One region of the Mycolicibacterium parafortuitum genome, then DNA from elsewhere that is predicted to be linked to it. Evidence: predicted binding sites of a transcription regulator. Region 1 holds the regulator's gene; the other holds the start of a gene.

The links. The regulator LexA, encoded in region 1, represses DNA repair genes until DNA is damaged. The targets are predictions, from matches to a motif close to CGAACANNTGTTCG.
Region 2: the regulator LexA is predicted to act here: its motif matches at 6,330-6,343, upstream of NTM_RS18000 (HNH endonuclease signature motif containing protein).

The regions. Positions count from the first base shown of each region.
Region 1 is NZ_AP022598.1:5,050,785-5,060,267, reverse strand. Features, by position in the region: gene NTM_RS23845 (molybdopterin guanine dinucleotide-containing S/N-oxide reductase) at 1-974, opposite strand, end outside; gene NTM_RS23840 (LGFP repeat-containing protein) at 1,150-3,327, shown strand; gene lexA (transcriptional repressor LexA) at 3,337-4,035, opposite strand; gene NTM_RS23830 (LysM peptidoglycan-binding domain-containing protein) at 4,246-4,713, shown strand; gene nrdR (transcriptional regulator NrdR) at 4,878-5,342, shown strand; gene NTM_RS23820 (PhzF family protein) at 5,348-6,037, opposite strand; gene NTM_RS23815 (alpha/beta fold hydrolase) at 6,073-7,095, opposite strand; gene NTM_RS23810 (proteasome assembly chaperone family protein) at 7,165-8,157, opposite strand; gene NTM_RS23805 (trypsin-like serine peptidase) at 8,370-9,152, shown strand; gene NTM_RS23800 (DUF4192 domain-containing protein) at 9,275-9,483, shown strand, end outside.
Region 2 is NZ_AP022598.1:3,750,725-3,760,207, reverse strand. Features, by position in the region: gene NTM_RS18005 (Calx-beta domain-containing protein) at 1-4,083, opposite strand, end outside; gene NTM_RS18000 (HNH endonuclease signature motif containing protein) at 4,606-6,297, opposite strand; gene NTM_RS17995 (cytochrome P450) at 6,541-7,773, shown strand; gene NTM_RS17990 (type 1 glutamine amidotransferase) at 7,814-8,542, shown strand; gene NTM_RS17985 (TIGR01777 family oxidoreductase) at 8,524-9,483, opposite strand, start outside.

The sequences.
Region 1 (9,483 bases):
TAGCGGGTCCGCTGCAGCGACCAGCTCACCGTCACCAGGGTCCGGCCCGCGGCCATCCTGCGCGCGAGCGCCGTCAGCTCCTCGGCGGCGAGCCCGCACAACGACGCGGCCCACTGCGGGGATTTCGGTGTCCCGTCGTCCACGCCGAGCAGATAGCGCTCGAAGCGGTCGTATCCGGTGCAGTACGTGGCCAGGAACCGGCGGTCAGCCAGCTTTTCGGTGGCCAGGACGTGCGCCAGCGCCAACATGATCGCGACATCGGTGCCCGGCACCGGGGCGTACCAGTCGCACGGGCCTTCGACGTCGTCGCGCAACGGTGAGAACGACACGATGGTCCCGCCCCGGTCCCGAAACCTGTTCAGCGCGTGGCGCGCTGGGTGGGCTGTGGTGCCGCCGTCGTTGACAGCGGTGTTCTTCAGCGCCAGGCCGCCGAAACACACGATCAGATCGGTGTTTTCGACGATGACGTCCCACTGGGTGGATCGCTTGAACAGATCGTCGTGGGTGCCGACGACGCGCGGCATGATCACACCGGTGGCGCCGAGGCTGTACGAGTGACGCGAATACGTGTAGCCGCCAATGCAGTTCAGGAACCGGTGCACCTGGCTCTGGGCGTGGTGGAATCGGCCGGCGCTGGACCACCCGTAGGAGCCGCCGTAGATCGCCTCGTTGCCATGGCGATCGGCGACGCGGCGCAGTTCGTCGCCCAGCAGCGAGACCAGTTCCTCCCACGTCACCGCGACGAACTCGTCTGCGCCGCGGCGTGTGGTGGGGCCGGCACCGTCGTCGAGCCAACCGCGGCGCACCGCGGGGGTGGTGATCCGCGACCGGTGCCGGACCGAACCGGGCAGGTTCGCCAGTGCCGGTGACGGATCGGCGTCACCGGCCCAGGGTGCGACGGAGGCGATATCGCCTGCGTGGACGGTCGCGGTGAACGCGCCCCAGTGCGTCAGGCTGGTCTTCGAGGGCGCCACGCGGTCGAGTCTACGGACGGTCTCCGGGCACTTCTTTTGTGATCGATTCGGCGAGGTGACTTGGTTATCGACGTCAACTGACGCAAAGTGAACGGACGCGGTAGCTTTTCTCAGCCTTTTGCAAGAAAACTTGCACGAGGAACGAAGGACCTGTCACCGACCGCGGGGAGGATGAATGATCCGGCAGCCCAAGCTGCGCCTACGTGTGGTCGGTCGGTTGACCGTCGGGTTGTTGGGGGTGGCCACGGCGCTGCTGCTGGCACCCGCCGCGGTGGCCCAACCCGAGGTCGACGCCAACAACTCCATCACCGCCGCCTGGGAGGCCAGCGGCGGGGACACCGGACCACTCGGTCCCCGAAACGGTGACGTGTATCCGGCCGGCGAGGGCTTCGCGCAGAACTTCGCCGGCGGAAAGATGTTCTTCACCCCCGCCACCGGCGCCCACTTCATGCAGGGCGCGATCCTGGACAAGTACGAGTCGCTGGGCGGGCCCGCCGACGGCGATCTGGGCTTCCCGAAGATCGACGAGGGCCCGGGTCGCGCGCCCGACAGCCGCAACAGCACGTTCTCGGCGCCCGACAACCCGGTGATCTTCTGGACCCCGGCGACCGGCGCCCGGGTGGTCCGCGGTGCGATCAACGCGGCGTGGGACAAGCTGGGCGGCTCCGCGGGTGCACTCGGGGTGCCCGCCGAGGATGAGACGTACAACGGCGCCGTGGTGACCCAGAAGTTCACCAACGGCGAGATCTCCTACGACTCGCGCGCGAAGACGTTCACCACGGTGCCGCCGGAGCTCGCCGGGCAGTTGGGCGACCTGACGATCCCCGACGATCCCATCGTCGCCATCAATGCCGCACGCCGCGCTGCGGGCGGGCCGCTGGGCCCGCTCGGCGCCGCCGAGGGCGAGCCGTATGAGATCGGCGATGACGGCATGGGCCAGGACTTCGCCAACGGAGCCATCTTCTACAGCCCGGACACCGGCGCCAATGTGGTCACCGGCCAGGTGCTCGCGAAATACGAGAGCGTCGGCGGACCCGAGGGCGACCTCGGCTTCCCGGTCACCGGGGAGGAGGACGGCGGACTCGCACCGTCGAGCCGCAAGAGCGAGTTCGCCGCGCCCGACAAACCGGTGATCTTCTGGACCCCGGACCACGGTGCGTTCATCGTGCGTGGGCCGATGAACGCGGCCTGGGAGAAGCTCGGTGGCGCCACCGGTGAGCTCGGCGCCCCGGTCGCCGATCAGGACGAGAGCGGCAATGTGATCTCGCAGCGCTTCAGCGGCGGCGTCATCTCCTGGGACACCTCCAGCAGGAAGTTCAGCACCGAACCCGCCGCGCTGGCCTCGCAGCTCAGCGATGTGGAGGTGCCCGGCGCCGAGGCGCCCGCTGCGGCCCTGCCGTCACCGCAGGCCTCGGAGAACTCCGAGAACGCGGGCAGCAAGTGGAAGCGGTGGTGGCTGCTGGCGATCGTGCCGCTCGTGCTGCTGGCGGGCCTGGTCGGGCTCGCGCTGTCGCACAAGCGGTCTCGCCCCGGTGCCGAAGACACCTCCGCCGGTTCGGGTCGCGGTGACGCGCCCGCCCCTGCGGGGGACACCGCACGTGGTGGCGACGACGGTGCCGAGGATGCGTTGTTCGGCGATCGGTACGCCCGTGAGGGTCTGGGATCGTTGACTGCCGCCTCGCCGTCGGCGGCGTCGTTGCCCGCCGAGGACTTCACGCCCGAGCCGATGGGCTTCTGGGGTGCGCCGGTGGGCAGCGAGGCCGAGTCGGCCGAGGGGGATGGCGTCGAGCGCGACGAAGTCGGGCAGCGCGAAGGCGCTGAGGATCCCGACGCCGATCCCGATGCGGTGGATACGGCGCCGACCCGCGTGCTGACGGCGCCTGACGTGCCCGACGACGCCGAATTCAGTGATGTCGCCGAGTTCTCCGATGATGCCGAGTTCTCCGATGACGCGGTCCCCGATGACACGGTCTACGTCGAGGAGGTCTCCTACATCGACGTCGAAACGTTCGAGGACGCACCCTACGAGGACGCACCGTCAGCGCAGGGCGCCCCGTTCGCCGATGCGGAGGTCGACGCCGACCGCGAACCGCTCGTGGCGCCGCGCAACGCGTTGACCGACACCGGTCGCCACGCACGCATCGACATCGACGAGCCGATGCCGCTCGGCACCGCGTTGCACATGCCCTTCGACGACCCGAACGAGGTGCCAGAGGGCTATCCGGTCAAGGCCGACACCAAGACCGGCCTGTACTGGACGCCGGACAGCGCCGACTATCACGAGGCGCCGGTCGAATTGTGGTTCGCCACCGAGGAGATCGCGATCACGAACGGGTTCGTCCGGGGCGAGTGACGCCCGGTCTCAGATCTTGCGGATCACGGTGACGACCTTGCCCAGCACCTGGGCGTCGTTACCGGGAATCGGGTCGAACGCCGGGTTGTGCGGCATCAGCCAGACCTGACCCTTGGTGCGCTTGAAGGTCTTCACGGTGGCCTCGCCGTCGATCATCGCCGCGACGATGTCGCCGTTGTCGGCGACGCTCTGCTGCCGGACGACCACCCAGTCGCCGTCGCAGATCGCCGCGTCGACCATCGATTCGCCGACGACCTTGAGCAGGAACAGCGACCCCTCGCCGACCAGTTCGCGCGGCAGCGGGAACACGTCCTCGACGGCCTCTTCGGCCAGGATCGGGCCGCCGGCGGCGATCCGGCCCAGGACCGGGACGAAGGTCGGCTCCGGCAGCGCGTCGGACCCGGCGACGTCGGTGGCCACGATCGGGGTCACCTGTTCGTCGGCGCCGCGCACGTCGACCGCGCGCGGCCGGTTGGCGTCACGCCGCAGGTAGCCCTTGCGTTCCAGGGTGCGCAGTTGATGTGCGACCGATGAGGTGGACGTCAGGCCGACCGCGTCACCGATCTCTCTGATGCTCGGGGGATAGCCGCGCTGGGTCACCGAGGCGCGGATGACGTCGAGGATGGTGCGCTGACGCTCTGTCAGGCCGGAATCACGGCCGCGGCCAGCGCCGGGGCCTTCGGTGCTGTCACTGCTGTCGTCGCTCATGTGCCCGAATGTAACCCGGCGACAACGATTAATCAAACATGTGTTCGAGGCGTGTCGGGTCTCCAGGCGGCGGATCCGAAACGCGACCCGGACTTGTCGGTGGCTGCCGCTAGCGTTCGCAACAGTTCGATCACGTGTTCTATTCATCGAACACCTGATCGAGTAAAGTTCGAACACAAGAGCGAATGACCCGGAGTGAAAGGCAACGCCATGACCATTCTCGACGATCGCGAAATCTGGAACGAGTTCGAGCGCGCGCCGCTGCAGATCGCGGGCGGGCAGATCCGCCCGGTCCGGGCGTCGCGGCGTCCGGCCTCCCGACGCCCGGCCGGCGCGGCGGTGCGCCATCGCGGAACCGGGGTCCTGGTGTCCCGGGCCCCGCACCGGCGTCGCCCGATCACCCCGCTGACCACCGTCGCGCTGGCGCTGGTCGCCGGGGCGATCACGTTGTGGCTCGGGCTGATCGCGCAGGTCGGCGGCGCGACGGCCGCGGAGACGGAGATGCCGGGTCGGCTCGCCGTCGTCCAGGTGCAGAGCGGCGAGTCGCTGCAGCACGTCGCGCGACGGGTGGCGCCCGATGCCCCGGTCGCCGAGGTCGTCTCGCGGATAAGGGAACTGAACCAGCTGGAGTCGGCGGCGCTGGACGCCGGACAGACGCTGATCGCCCCGGTGGCCTGAGCCGCCCGCGGCCCAGGAACCAAAGAATCTGCTGCCCAACCACTTCGAGGATGTCGCCGATGCGATACGCGTTATCGGGTCCGGCCTTCGGCCGCCCGCGGGCGACGCAGGTACGCTCGAAGACGTTCGAGACCGTTGTCTGTCGGCGTGGGGAAGGAGCGGCGATGCACTGTCCGTTCTGCCGTCACCCGGATTCCCGGGTCGTCGACTCCCGTGAAACCGATGAGGGGCAGGCCATCCGCCGGCGCCGGTCCTGCCCGGAGTGCGGTCGCAGGTTCACCACGGTGGAGACCGCGGTACTCGCGGTGGTCAAACGCAGCGGCGTAACCGAACCGTTCAGCCGCGAGAAGGTGATCCGCGGGGTCCGGCGCGCATGCCAGGGGCGCCAGGTCGACGACGACGCGCTCAATCTGCTCGCCCAGCAGGTCGAGGATGCGGTGCGGGCCACCGGATCCCCGGAAGTGCCCGCCCATGAAGTGGGACTGGCCATCCTCGGGCCGCTGCGCGATCTCGACGAGGTCGCCTACCTACGATTCGCGTCGGTGTACCGCTCGTTCTCCTCGGCCGAGGACTTCGAGCGCGAGATCCAGGCGCTGCGCGCGCACCGCGAGGTATCCGCCCCGAACTGAGCGGGTCAGTCGATCTGCCGCACGCCGTCGTCGACCACGCGGCCCGCGACCTGCACCCAACCCTCCGGGGTCCAGGTCGTCTCGATGACCGAACCCTTTCCCTGCACGATGGTCAGGTCCTGACTGAGGTATTCGGTGATGCGTACCGCGGCCGCCCCGGTCGCCTCGTCCTCACGGATTCCCAGGCTCGGTGCGAACATCCGGGACCGGATCGTGCCGGCCTCCTTGTCGAGCCAGGTCCACAGGTAATGCTCGGCCCCGTCGTCGTCATAGTCGTCGGGGTCGGCAGCGGCGAGCTCATCGACGGTGGCTACGTCATGGATCGAGAAGGCGGGTGCCCAATCGGCGCGGGCGCTGACCGAGGTCACGTCGCCGCGGTAGGTGACCTGCACGATTCCGGCGGGCACCTGCAGCGTCTTGACCGGCATCCCGCGGTCCCTGAGCCACCATGCCGCCCCGACCGTCGGATGCCCGGCGAACGGAAGTTCCGTGGTCGGGGTGTGGATGTGCGCCTGCGCGCTGTGCGTGCCCTCCGGAGGCAAAGTGATGAAGATGGTTTCGCTGTAGCCGAGCTCGGTGGCGATGCGCTGCCGATCCCGCGGGTCGACGGCGGCGGAGTCCACCACGCCCAGCGGGTTGCCGAATGTGCCGTCCTGGTCAGTGAATACGCGAAGCACCGTCACATCGATGGCCATGCGCCAGATGCTACGTGGCCGGACGTTCGTCCTGGTCAGGTTGCGCTGCGTTCGTCCGAGCCCATCGCGTCCAGCACCGCGACCCGGGTGTCGACGTCGCCGGTGATCGTGTTCTCGCTGATGCCGGTGCGTAGCAGGTCGCGCAGGAAGTCCTGGTCGTAGACGGCGGGCTCGGTGGAATCGATGAACTTCTCGACGAGCTCGACGAACCGGTCCGGGTCGTCGTGGAACGGGAAATGGCCCGAACCCTCGAAGATCTCCAGCTGGGATCCGGGCATCGCGGCGTGCGCCATCTCCGCGTGGCTCATCGGGATCACCGAATCGTGGCTGCCCCAGATCAATTGCACCGGCACCGACTGGGTGAGATAACACCGGTCCAGCATCGTCACCACCTGGCCGCGCCAGTCCACCACCGCGCGCAGGGTGCGGGCGAACGCCGACGACGCCGTCGGCTCGGGCAGGTCGGCAAGGATGCGCAGCATGTCGGGGATGTCGCGGCTGACGCCCGTCGAGCCCAGCACCGGCGCGCCGAGCCGTCCGAGCAGCCGCAGCGCGGGCAGCACCATCGGCAGGCGCAACACCGCCAGCGCCTCACTGCCCAGCGGCAACGACGCCACCCGCAGCGCGATGTTGACGTCTTTTGTGACACCTCCGGCACCGACCAGGATCAGCCGTTCCACGAGCTGCGGGAACTGGTAGGCGAACTGCATCGCGACGCCGCCGCCGAGGGAATGGCCGACCACGGTCACGCTGTCGATGCCCAGCACGCTGAGCAGATCCCGCATGCCGTTCGCGTACGCGGCCACCGAATAGTCGGCACGAGGCTTGTCGGACTTGCCGTGGCCGAGAAGGTCGGGGGCGATCACGGTGAACCGTTGGGCCAGTTGCGTCTGCACGCTGCTCCACGTCGTGGAGTTGTCGCCGATGCCGTGGATGAGCAGAATCGCCGGGCCGGACCCGGCGATCCGGAACGCGCGCCGGTATCCGTGGATGGTGCGGTACTGCAGCGTCGGGGTGAGATCGCGCACCGGCTGCAGGTTGGGTTTGCGTTCGCTCACCGCGTACGCCCCGGGCTACTCGTCATGTACGCCAGCCTCGTCGTCGGGCCGGCGCTGTGCCGCAGGACGTCAGACGCCGTCGCGCGGGCTGTCGTCTCCGTCCTTGCGCTTCTTCTCGCCGGCCTGCTGGGCGAGGAATCGCTCGAATTCGGCACCGAGCTCCTCTCCGCTGGGCAGATCCTCGTCGCGCGCGAGCAGAGATCGATTCTCCTGTGCGGCAACGTAGGCATCGTACTGTCGCTCCAACGCCTCCACCACTTGAGCGACCTCGGGACTGGCGCCGACCTGCTCGTTGATCTTGTCGAACACCGCAGCGGCCGCCGTGGTCAGGTCGGTGGTCGGGATTTCCAGCGAAGCGTTTCTGGCGACCTCGACGAGCAGTGTCTCGGCGGCGGTCGGATAGTCGGTCTGCGCCAGGTAGTGCGGCACGTGCACGGTGAAACCGACCACCTCGTAGCCGTGCTGCGCCATCCGGAACTCCAGCAGATTCGACGCGCTGCCGGGCACCTGCACCTCGCTGATCCACGGCTGGTGCTCGGCGATGAGCTCCTTGTCGTTCGAATGCGCGGTCAGGGTCATCGGCCTGGTGTGGGGCACCGCCATCGGGATCGACCCGAGACCGATGACCCGGCGCACCCCGAGCCGCTCGGCGAGCAGCCGCACCGCGGTGATGAAACGCTCCCACCGCAGGTCCGGCTCCAGGCCCGACAGCAGCAGGAACGGGGTGCCGACGGTGTCGCGCAGCGCGTACAACTTCAGTTCGGGCTCGTCATAGTGGGTGAAGTGGTCGGTCTTGAACGTCATCAACGGACGCCGTGACCGGTAGTCGAGCAGCTCGTCGATGGCGAATGACGCCACCAGCTCGGTGTCGAGGGTGTTCTTCAGGTGCTGGCTGGCCAGCCGGATGGCGTGGCCGGCGTCCGAGAAGCCCTCCAGGGCATGGATCAGGACCGGGCCGCGGCCGTCGGGGGCGGACAGCTGCGGGCCGGGGAACTCGAGCTCGTACATGCCGGTCTGCTCCGGCTGATACTGCTGACCGGGATCGTGAACCTCGTCTGCCATCTTTCGTCTCCTCGCCTCGACGCGTCCCAGATCTGGTGCTCGACCGGGGCCGCGAACCACAAGTGTCCCGCACGCCCCTGACGTGGCCGCCGCTGGATGGCGTGTGGTGTCACCCATGTGTTCGAACGCCCGCACGCAGACGTGAATTTCCGCAGTGGTTCGGCATTCCCCGCCGCAACCGTGCGGAAACAGGCCGCGGGCACGATGGATACATGCGACGAGCCCTCCGCGCCGCACTGCGGCTGATCGCCGGCGCCACGCTGCTGACCGTGCTCGCCGGTTGCGCCGGTCCCGAGGCGCCACCGGCGGTACCGTCGCCTGCGCCGCCGACGGCGCAGGCTGCCCGCCCCGATCCCCGCATCGGGGCCCTGTTCATCGGCGACGACGTGCACGTGTGCACCGGCGCGGTGCTGGCGGCGTCGGCGGATGTGATCCTGACCGCCGCGCACTGTGTCGCCGAGGGCGTGGACACCACGTTCGTCCCCGGCTACACCGAGGAGGAGGACGCCGGCGACGCCGGCAGATGGCGCGTCGACGCCGTGTACCTGGACCCGCGCTGGGTCACCGACCAGGATCCCGCGGCCGACTTCGCGGTCGTGCGGGTCAGCCGCGACGACGGAGCGCGGCTGGACACCGTCGTCGGCAGCGGGTTCCGGCTGGGTACCGCGCCAGGGCCGGGACGTGAGTTCACGGTGACGGGCTACCCGGCCGGTGTCGGGGGCGGGCCCGTCGCATGCGCGGCCGCGACAGCCGGTGCGCGCGAGGGATTCCCTGAACTGCACTGCGACGGGGTGGTCGCGGGATTCTCGGGCGCACCGTGGGTCTCGGGATCCACGGTGTCGGGTCTGGTCGGCGGTCTCGACGGCGGGGGCTGCGTCGAGGAGACCTCCTACTCGCCGCCGTTCGGCGCGGCGCTGGACCTGCTGCTGTCGAGGGCTGAAGCCGGCGGGCCCGGCGACACACCACCCGACTCGTTCGACGACGGCTGCAATTGACGCACCCGCGGCCGCGCCCGGGAGTGTCGGTCGCCATCCCCAGATCCGAATTCATCCCCAGATGCGCGGCGCGGCGCAGCAGTCGGGCCGCCGACGTCGGCACCGGTTGCGAGGTTGGCGGTATGTCCTCACCACATCACCCCGGAAATCATCCCGACACCTCGCTCGACTGTCCCGGCGCGTTGATCGCGGCGCTGCCCGCGGTTCTCGGCTTCATACCGGTGGCCTCACTGGTCGTGCTCACCGCCGCCGACGGCGAGCTGGGCGCGGTCCTGCGCGGCGACCTGTCCGAACAGTCGCCGCAGCGGCTTCGTGAGCTGGCCGAGCTGGC
Region 2 (9,483 bases), 1.3 Mb from region 1:
GACGGTGTAGCGGACCGAGGCGTTTCCGCCCGGGGTCGGGGTGGTGCCGTCGTCGTCGACAATGGTGCCGGTCGCGATGCCGTCGGCGATGGTCGCGCCGCTCGGGTTCGACAGCGTCACCGTGAAGGTCTCGTTGGATTCGGCGACGGTGTCGCCGACGACGCTGACGTGCACCATCTGCGAGGTCACGCCGGGAGCGAACGTGACGGTGCCCGACGTCGCGACGTAGTCGGTACCCGCGGTCGCGGTCCCGTTCGACGTCGCGTAGCCGACGGTGACCGTCTGCGTCGACGGCTTGTCCAGGGTGACGACGAACATGAAGTGCGAACCCGTGCCGTTGCCCTCGGCGACCGACAGATCGGCGATCGAGATCGCCGGCGGCGGACCAGAGATCGGATTCACGGTGCCGTAGTCGTTGAAGACGGAGCTGAATCCGCCTGCGGGCGTGTCGGTTCCGGAGGTGTTGGTGGTGGCCTGACCCAGGCTGCCCGGGTAGTCCCGGTTCAGCGACCACATCGACAGCATGCCGAGCCCCCTGGCGCGCGCGAAGTCCTCGAGCGCCTGCGCGTCGGCGACGCTGAACACCTCGGTGAGCACGTCGTTGACGCCGATCATCGGTGTCACACCGAGCTGATTCCAGCCGAAGGACTGCCCGTATCCCGCGTACAAGCTGTTCAGCTGGGCGTAGGTGGATTCCGCGGCTTGAATCGCGTAGGCGCCCATGGTCTTCGCATTCGGGCCCGAGGTGGGCGCCGCCGACTCACCGTAATCCATCGCCATCACGTTGACGCCGTCAAGCCTGACGCCAGCCTCGACGGCCTTGCGCACGACGTTGATCCCGTCGGCGGTCAGACCGCTGGGCAGCACCGGCAGCGTGTACCAGATCTCCAGGTCCGGACGCATCTGCTGCAGCAGTTTGAGCGCCTGGGCGTTCAGCGCGATCGAGGCGGGCTCGGCGACCGCGGCACCCTCGATGTCGAAGTCGATCCGGTTGAGCTTGTAGAAATCGGCGACCTCGGCGTAGGCGTTGGCCAGTGCCTGCGCCCCCAGGCCGTGCGCGGCGTACCACTGCGCGAGGCTGGTGCCCGCTGCGCCGCCGAGCGAGATCATCACGTCGCCGCCGGCGGCCTGCAGCGCCGCGATCGACCGGTTGATCGCCTTGGCCTGGTCGAAGTCCGAGTCAGGGCGCAGCGCCGACAGCCCGGCCCAGGCCAGCTTGCCGTCCGGGGTCGCCTGCATGAAACCGAGTGTCAGCAGCGAGATCCCGCGCTGCTGAGCGAGTGCGAGCAGGTCCGGCACCGGCCAGGCCCCCATGTCCACATAGGGGGCGAAGAACGCCTCGCCCCAGAGCGCGTCGCCGGGGTTGCCGGAGTTCTCCCCGCCGGCCCCCGGGACGACGACGTTGTCGTCGTCGGCGATCGTGCCGGTGGCCACCCCGTCGGCGATGGTCGCGCCGGTCGGGTTCGACAGCGTCACGAAGAACGTCTCGTCCGGTTCGACGACGGAGTCACCGATGACGTCGACGTGCACCAGCTGGGTGGCGACCCCGGGCGCGAAGGTGATGGTCCCGGTGGTGGCGGTGTAGTCCACCCCGGCGGTCGCGGTGCCGCTGGACGTCGCATAGCGCACCGTGACGGTCTCGGTCGACGGCTTGCTCAGCGTGACGACGAACATGAAGTGGCTGTGCGCGCCGTTGCCCTCCGTCACGGTGAGGTCGGCGATCGACACGCTCGGTGGCGCCGCCGGCGCCTGGTCGACATCGTCGTTGACGATGGTGCCGACCCCGGTGCCGTCCGCGATGGTCGCGTTGACCGGCGACGACAGCGTCAGGGTGAACTGCTCGTCGAGCTCGACGACGGCATCGCCGGTGACCAGGACGTCGACGGTCTTCGAGGTCTGTCCGGGGGTGAACGTCAGTGTGCCGACCGCGGGCACGTAGTCACCGCCGGCGGCTGTGGCGGTTCCGTTGCTCGTGCTGTAGCTGACCGTCACCGTCTCGGAGGACGGCTTCGACAGCGTCACCGTGAACACGATCGTCGACGATCCCGAATTGCCCTCCAGCACTTGGGCATCGCCGACCGAGAGCTTCGGCGGTGTGACCGTCTGCCCGGCGCCGTAGATCAGGTTGCTCCATGTCACCCGGGCGCTCTCGTCGAGCGCGATGATGTTGCTGGGCTGCAGCTCACCGAGCGCGACACCGGTAAGTGTGTAGGACTGGTTGTTTCCGGTGATCGCGATGCGGGTGGAGCCCGCGACCTCGGTGACGTCGAACTCGTGGGCCTTGAACCAGCCGAAGTCGAGCTTGTCCTTGCTCGGGTCGAAGTTCAGCGTGGTGTGGCTGCCGTACTGCCAGGAGATCTTCGTCGTGGTGCCGCTCTGGCCGGTCGGGGGCCGGCCGTTGCCCGCAGCGGTGGGCCAGGTGTTGGTACCTGCGATCGGAACACCCTGCGGCAGCACCTGGGAGTCGGGCACGGTGCCGATGCCGAGCTGCTGGTTCAGACGGTCCTCGCGGACCTGGGCGCTGTGGAAGATGAAGTTTGTTGCGGTGAGCTGGCTTTTGGTGATGCCTTGAAGGATCAGGGCCTGTCCGGTGCCGGCGTTGGAGATCACGACGCCGTCGGGGGTGTCGGACATGTAGATCTGCTCACGGGTGCCGAAGTAGCGGAAGTCGACGACGTCGGTCGCGGGGTTGAAGGTGACCCGGTCGATCTGGCCGATCTCGTGCGACCGCGCGTAGACGGTGTTGGCCTTGGGCGTGATGCCGTGCTCCCACGCCAGCGCGCCCGAGAGATCCTGGCGCAGATGATCGTTCAGGACGGGGGCGAAGCTGTCGACGGTGAGCTGGCCCAGCGACACGCCACGCAGCACAGTGGTCTCGCCGGACCACGGGTTACGGAAGCCGACGCCGTCGGGGGTGTCGACGACGATGAAGTTGTGCACGGACACGTCGCCGAGGTCGAGTTTGTCCCTGGCCGGGTTGAAGCCGACGATGTCGGGCCCGGACGTGGTGATGTGATAGATCGTTCCGGTGCCGGCGGACGCGGTGACCATGGTGCCGGCTCCGGCGGTCCGGCCGGCCAACAGTAATGAAGTGGTCTGGGTGACAACGCCGTCGGCGCCGAAGGTGATGGTCACCGGGACCTGCGTCTTGGTCGGTGTGACGGAGAACAGATGGAAGCCGGCGTCGCGGACCTGGACGACGAAGCTGTCCTGTCCGGCGCCGGTCAGCAGCGGGTTGGCCGTGTAGGTGAACGCGCCGGTGCTGTCCACGACGACGGTTCCTCGGTTGGGCGCCTGCAGGATTGAATAGACGAGCTTGTCGCCCTCGGGGTCGGAGGCGATCACCGAACCGGTGAGGATGCCGGGTGCGGTGAGACTGGTCGATGCGAGTGCGGCTGTCGGGCCGTTGTTGGCGAACAGCTTGTCCATCTCGCGGCGGATCGCACCGAAGACCGCGGCGACGAATTCGAACCTGGGCAGCGGTGCGGTGTCGTTGCCTACCGACGATCCGATACCCAGCAGGCTCAGGAACTTCGAGACGATGACGGTCAGGCCGGAGGACACCGTCGCGGTCTGCACCGCGGATCTGTCGGTGTGCAAGGACACCGACGCGGTCTGTCCTTGGACGGCGGCGGCGGATGCCCTCTCCGACGGCGGCGTGGAGGTCGTTGTGTCGGGTGCGTCGAGGGGATCCTCCGCGGTGACATCGGATTCGTCTGTCACCGAGACCTTCTCGTCCTCGGTGCGTGGGGGCACCGTGTCGCGCTCGCGTGCCCCCTCCCCCGGATCGGTGTCAGCCGGTTCCTCGACGGCCGTTGCGTCGTCATCCCCGTCCGTGTTGGAGTCCGTGTCGGAGTCCTGATCGGAGTCGTCTGGCTCCGGGTCGTCGTTGGACTGATCCGGGCCGTCGGCGTCGGTCGGTGAATCGGTGGAGTCTTGTGACCTTGCGGTGGGCTTCTTGGCGCGGGTGTCGGAGCCGGCCGACTCGGCGCTGGCGTCGGAGCGCGACTCCCCGGCGCTGGTGTCGTCGCCCGGACCGGCGGAGGCGACGGCGGGACCGGCCAACCCGATTCCCAGCGCCACAGCTAACGCACCGACACGACCAACAAATCGCCCGTAGCCCATCAGCAACTCACTCCCGTCCATTCCACGGCGCCCGACCTCTGGGCTATGGCTAATCGTTCCAAAAATCACGAATGTGATATTGACGACTTGGAAAGGCATAAAACACCAGCGGAACCCTGTCGTCAAGCAGTTCCGGCGAACACGACTGAAGATAAGACGGAGTCTCAGCAAGCAAACTCTGCGCAATAGCTTTGTTAGCCGATTTACCTGTGTAAAGTTGCTTTACACCGAGCTGGTTACCCACCTAGCGAATGCGTCGCTGGCCGTCGCCGTGGCCGTGGCCAAGCCGTTCGATATGGCGTTGTGTCAACTAATTAGACAATGGCGAACATCGCCGACAAAAGCAGTACAGCGAACTGTGAAATGTCGAATGCGCGGCACATTGCTTCGCCGACTGGCTATCCACGTCGCAGCCACGCAAACGTCAGCATCCGGCAGTCGAGAGCCCTGCGGAGATCCGGGCAAACACGCCCGCCACCGTCAGAAGGGTGGTGGTTCGTCGGTGTCATTGTTTCGTGGTGGTGGGGGTTGCCAGTGTGGTGGGAGGGTTTCGGGTTCGAGGGGGTCGTTGACGAAGCGGGCGAACGGGCTTTTGCTGGGTGTGTGGTGGGCGTAGTCGCCTGTGAACAGTAGGTAGCGGCAGCGGAATCCGTTGCGCCAGCGCCGATCCCGGATTTCGTTGCGGGCCTTCTGGTTGCGGTAGCTGTTGTGTTCGCTGGTGTCGCGGTGAGCGTTGAGTCGGCGCCGTGCGGCGGTGATGCGCTGCTGCTCGCTGCGGTGCTGGGCGCGGCCCAGCCCGGGAAACAGCCCGACCCCGGCGGGGCGGGTGCGGTATTGGTGTCCGCTCGGGGAGGTCCAGATGATGGTGCCGTCGGGCAGTTGCCGGTCGTTCCAGCCGGTGTCGTGGGTTTTGTGGCGGTGGTGCGTGCGGCAGTAGCAGGCCAGGTTCCAGGGCACGGTCTGCCCGCCGGCGGTCGGGTCGTGGTGGTCGAAGGCGATGGTGTGGTCGATGTCGCAGCAGGTGGCCGGCACCTCGCAGCCGGGGAAGCGACAGGTCAGGTCGCGGGCGCGGATGAACCGTGCCAGCGCCGCGCTGGGCCGGTAGGTCACGGCCTGGCGCGGATCGAATGGTGGGGCTTCGACCAGCCGGCGGGTGGCCTCGCGGGCCAGCTCGCGCACCAGTTCGGCGTCGATGATCCCGTAGCCGGCCAAATAGCCCGCAGTGTTGCCGTGCCCGGTGACGGTGTCGGCGGTGGCGATCACGTGGAGCACCACCTGCCGCCCCAACACCGACACCGGCCCCGGCGGTGCCGGTGCCGGGATCGGCGGTGCCGGGACCGGCTCGACCGCGGGCGCCTCGGCGGGCGGCTCGGCCTCGGGCGCCTCGGCCCCGGGCGGCTCCAGCGCCTCGGGCTCGGGTTCGGGCTCGGGTTCGGCGGCTGGTGGGTCGTGCTGCGCGGCCGCCGGGGGGACCACGACCAGACAGGGGCAGCCCGGATCCCCACAGCCACACCCGAACGCGCCACCGGTGTTGAGGGCATCGAACACATCAGCGCGGCGCTGAGTCAGGCTGCGCGGATCACCAGGGCACACCTGTTTGGCCAGCATGCTCCAGCGGGCGTCCATCGCCGCGCCCTGCGACGCCGACATCCGCGCGCGTACCGCGGCCATCCCGTCCAACCCGGCGGCCACCGTGACCCGGCGCTCATCGAAAGCGGCCTGGCGGCGCCGCTTGATCGCCGCGGCATCGACCTCGGCGACCAACCCGTCGACGGCATCGCGCACCAGCTTGCGTGACCAGCGCGCCCAGGTGCGGATCCGCTCGGCCAGCGCCGCATCCAGGCGCGCCATGTGCTGCTCGGCAACCAGATCGGTGCGCTCGATGACCAACAGCACCGTCGGATAGTCGACCTCCCCGGCGGCCAGCAGTGCCGCCACCGCCGGCAACCGGGTGTGCAACACATCAGCCTGATGGACCAACTCCCGCGCCCGCGCCGGCGGCAGCCGCAACGCCGCCCCGACCTCGACCACCGTGCGTTCGAACGCGGTGATCAACGAGCGCACATCAGCCTCGCGGTCGATCTCCTCGACGGTGCGCCGCCCCAGCAACTCCGCGATCCCCGCCGAAGCCGCCGCCATTCCGATCGCGACCTGCCGATACGAATCAGCCACCCCTGAGACGACCCGCCCATCAGACCAACCATCGAACATGTGTTCGACACTACCAGGGCCGGCAGACACGTTGACTCACCAGAAATGCGCGCGAACGCCCCACCGCCGCGGCCCCGTCAAACCCTCGACTGGTCACACACCGACAGTTCGAGCGCCCTACTTAAGCCGTCCCCACTCCCCGGCCCGAAACAGCAGTAGCGCACCACCCTGGGGTGGAACCCTGATCCCGCCCAGACTTCCGTCATGACCGTCGACGATCTCACCGACGCAGCCGTCATCGACCCCGCGTTGCCCCGCATCGCCTACGAGCACGCCCGTAGTCCCGCCGAAGCGCACCGCCTGATCGCCGCCGCGCGGCAGCAGGGGCCCATCGCGGCAGGGCCGCACGGACTCGAAGTGCTCACCTACGATGCGGTGCGAAAGGTATTGCGCGACGATCATTTCGAGATACCGGAGGGAATCGGGCTCGCCGCCCAAGGGGTCACCTCCGGCGACCTCTGGGACATCGTCGTGACCTCCCTGCTCAGCCTCAACGGAGAACAGCACCACCGCCAACGACGGCTGGTGGCAAAGGCGTTCACCCCCTCGGCGGCGGGCCGTCTGCGCGGTGCCTGCGCGGACGTGATCTCTGTACTCGTGTCGACGGTCGCCGATCTGGGCCGCTGCGACGCCGTCGCCGACATCTCCCGGCGCTACCCCGTCCCGATCATCTGCGAGCTGCTCGGCACCCGCCGTCAGGACTGGGATCTGTTGTCCGCGTGGGCCGACGACATCTTCAAGATGTTCGACTGGAACGTGGTGGAGGACGGCCCCGACATCGTCGCCGCGTGGCGCGCGCTGGAGGCCTATCTGGACGCCATGGTCACCGACCGCCGCAACTCCCTCACCGAGGATCTGCTGTCCGACCTGATGCGTGCCGAGCTCGACGGCGACCGGTTGACCCACCAGGAGCTGCTGACACTCGCCGCCACTCTGTTGATGGCCGGCACCGACACGACCAGAAATCAGCTCGCGGCGGCGATCGAGGTGTTCTGCGATCACCCCGACCAGTGGGCGCTACTGGCCCGCCATCCCGAACTCGCACCCAATGCCGTCGAAGAGGTCATGCGATTCTCCCCCGTCATCTTCACGACGGTGCGCGTCGCCGTCGAGGACGTCGACATCGACGGCTACACCGTGCCTGCGGGAGCGATGGTGCTGGCCAACACCGCGTCGGCCAACCGGGATCCCGCCACCTACCGCGACCCGGAGCGGTTCGACATCACCCGCGGCGACGCGCACGCGATGCTCACCTTCGGTGGCGGTGTGCACTATTGCCTCGGTTCCCACCTCGCGAGGATCGAGTTGTCCGAGGCACTGGCGATCATGTCGCAACGGATGCCTGATCTCCGGCGCGACGGGCCCGCCGTCTGGAAGCCGATCACCGGCATCACCGGCCCCGCCCACCTGCCGATCGCGTTCTCGACGATGTCCTGACTCACCCCGGCGATGCGGAGCAGCTGACCGCACGGCGATAATGTCCGGCGTGGCATCCAAAGTCCTGTTCCTGCTCAACGAGCACTCGGCGACCGAAGCCCTCCTCGGCGACGCGTTCGCGGAGAACGGCTTCGACATCGACACCTTCGTGGTGGTCCCCGCCGAGAAGGCTCACGATCCGGCCGGTGATGTGACCTTCCCCGACCCACTTGGGTACGACGTCATCGTGCCGCTGGGAGCCACCTGGGCGGTCTACAACCCGGCCCTGCTCGAGACCTGGGTCAGCACCGAGATGCAGATGATGCGCGACGCCGCCGATGCCGGGATCGCGCTGCTGGGCGTCTGTTTCGGCGGACAGTTGCTCGCTCAGGCGTTCGGCGGCACGGTAGAGCGCGCGCCGCGACAGGAGGTCGGCTGGTACGACGTCACCTCCGACCGCCCCGACGTGGTCCCCGCGGGACCATGGTTCCAGTGGCACTTCGACCGCTGGACGCTGCCGCCGGGGGCAACCGAGATCGCCCGAACCGCCAACGCGTCCCAGGCGTTCACGCTCGGCCGCACGCTGGCGCTGCAGTTCCATCCCGAGGTCGACGCCGACCTGCTGAAGGTCTGGTTGGCAGACGACCACGACGATATCGAGGGCGTCGGCCTGACTCACGAGGAAATCCTCACGCGCACAGATGAACTCGCCGACGACGTCGCGGTCCGGGTGCGCGCACTGGTGCGCGGCTTCCTGACCCGGGTGGCCGGTCACTCCCGCCCGAGCTGATGGGCGAGCGCATCCGCGACGTCCGGGTGCCGGAACGGATGCCCCAGCGCCAACAGCTTGGCGGGGACCACCCGCTGACTCGCCGCGGCCAGCTCGCGAGCGCCCTGCTCTCCCAACAGGATCCGCGGGCCGATCGCAGGCACCGGCAGCAGCGCCGGACGGTGCAACACGCGTGCCAGACTCTCGGTGTACTCGCTGTTGCGTAACGGTTCCGCGCCGACGGCGTTGACGGGCCCGCTGAGCCGCTCGTCGTAGAGCGCACGGTGGTAGATGTCGACCAGGTCATCGAGGCCGATCCACGACAGCCACTGCCGACCGCTGCCCAACCGCCCGCCCAGGCCCGCCGAGAACAACGGCCGTAACAGCCGCAGGGTGCCGCCCGCGGCAGCCTGCACGATCCCCGTTCGCACCTTCACCACCCGAAGTCCCGCATCCGACGCGGGCGCCGTCGCGGCCTCCCAGTCGGCGACGACGTCGGCGAGGAAGCCGTCACCGCGGGTGGCGTCCTCGGTCAACTGGGTGTCGCCGCGGTCGAATCCGTAGTAGCCGATGGCCGAGGCGCTGACGAAGGAGCGCGGTCCGCCGTCGGCTGCCGCGGCGGCCTTCGCCAGCAGCCGGGTCGGCTCGATCCGGCTGTCGCGGATGGCGTCCCGGTGCGCGTCGGTGAACCTGCCCGCGATCGATTCGCCGGCCAGGTGCACGACGGCGTCGACGCCGGTGAGCAGGTTCGGGGCCGGTGAGCCCGGATCCCACTGCCGCTCGTCGTCACCGCGGGGGCGGCGCCGCACGAGCTTGATCACCCGGTGGCCGCCGGTGGTCAGGAACGCTGTCAGCGCGGATCCGACCAGCCCGGACGACCCGGTGAGCGCGACGACCATCGGGCCCGCGCCCGCATCGGCGGCGCGGCGGTGCGCGGCGAGGTCGTCGGCGATCTGGCGGTG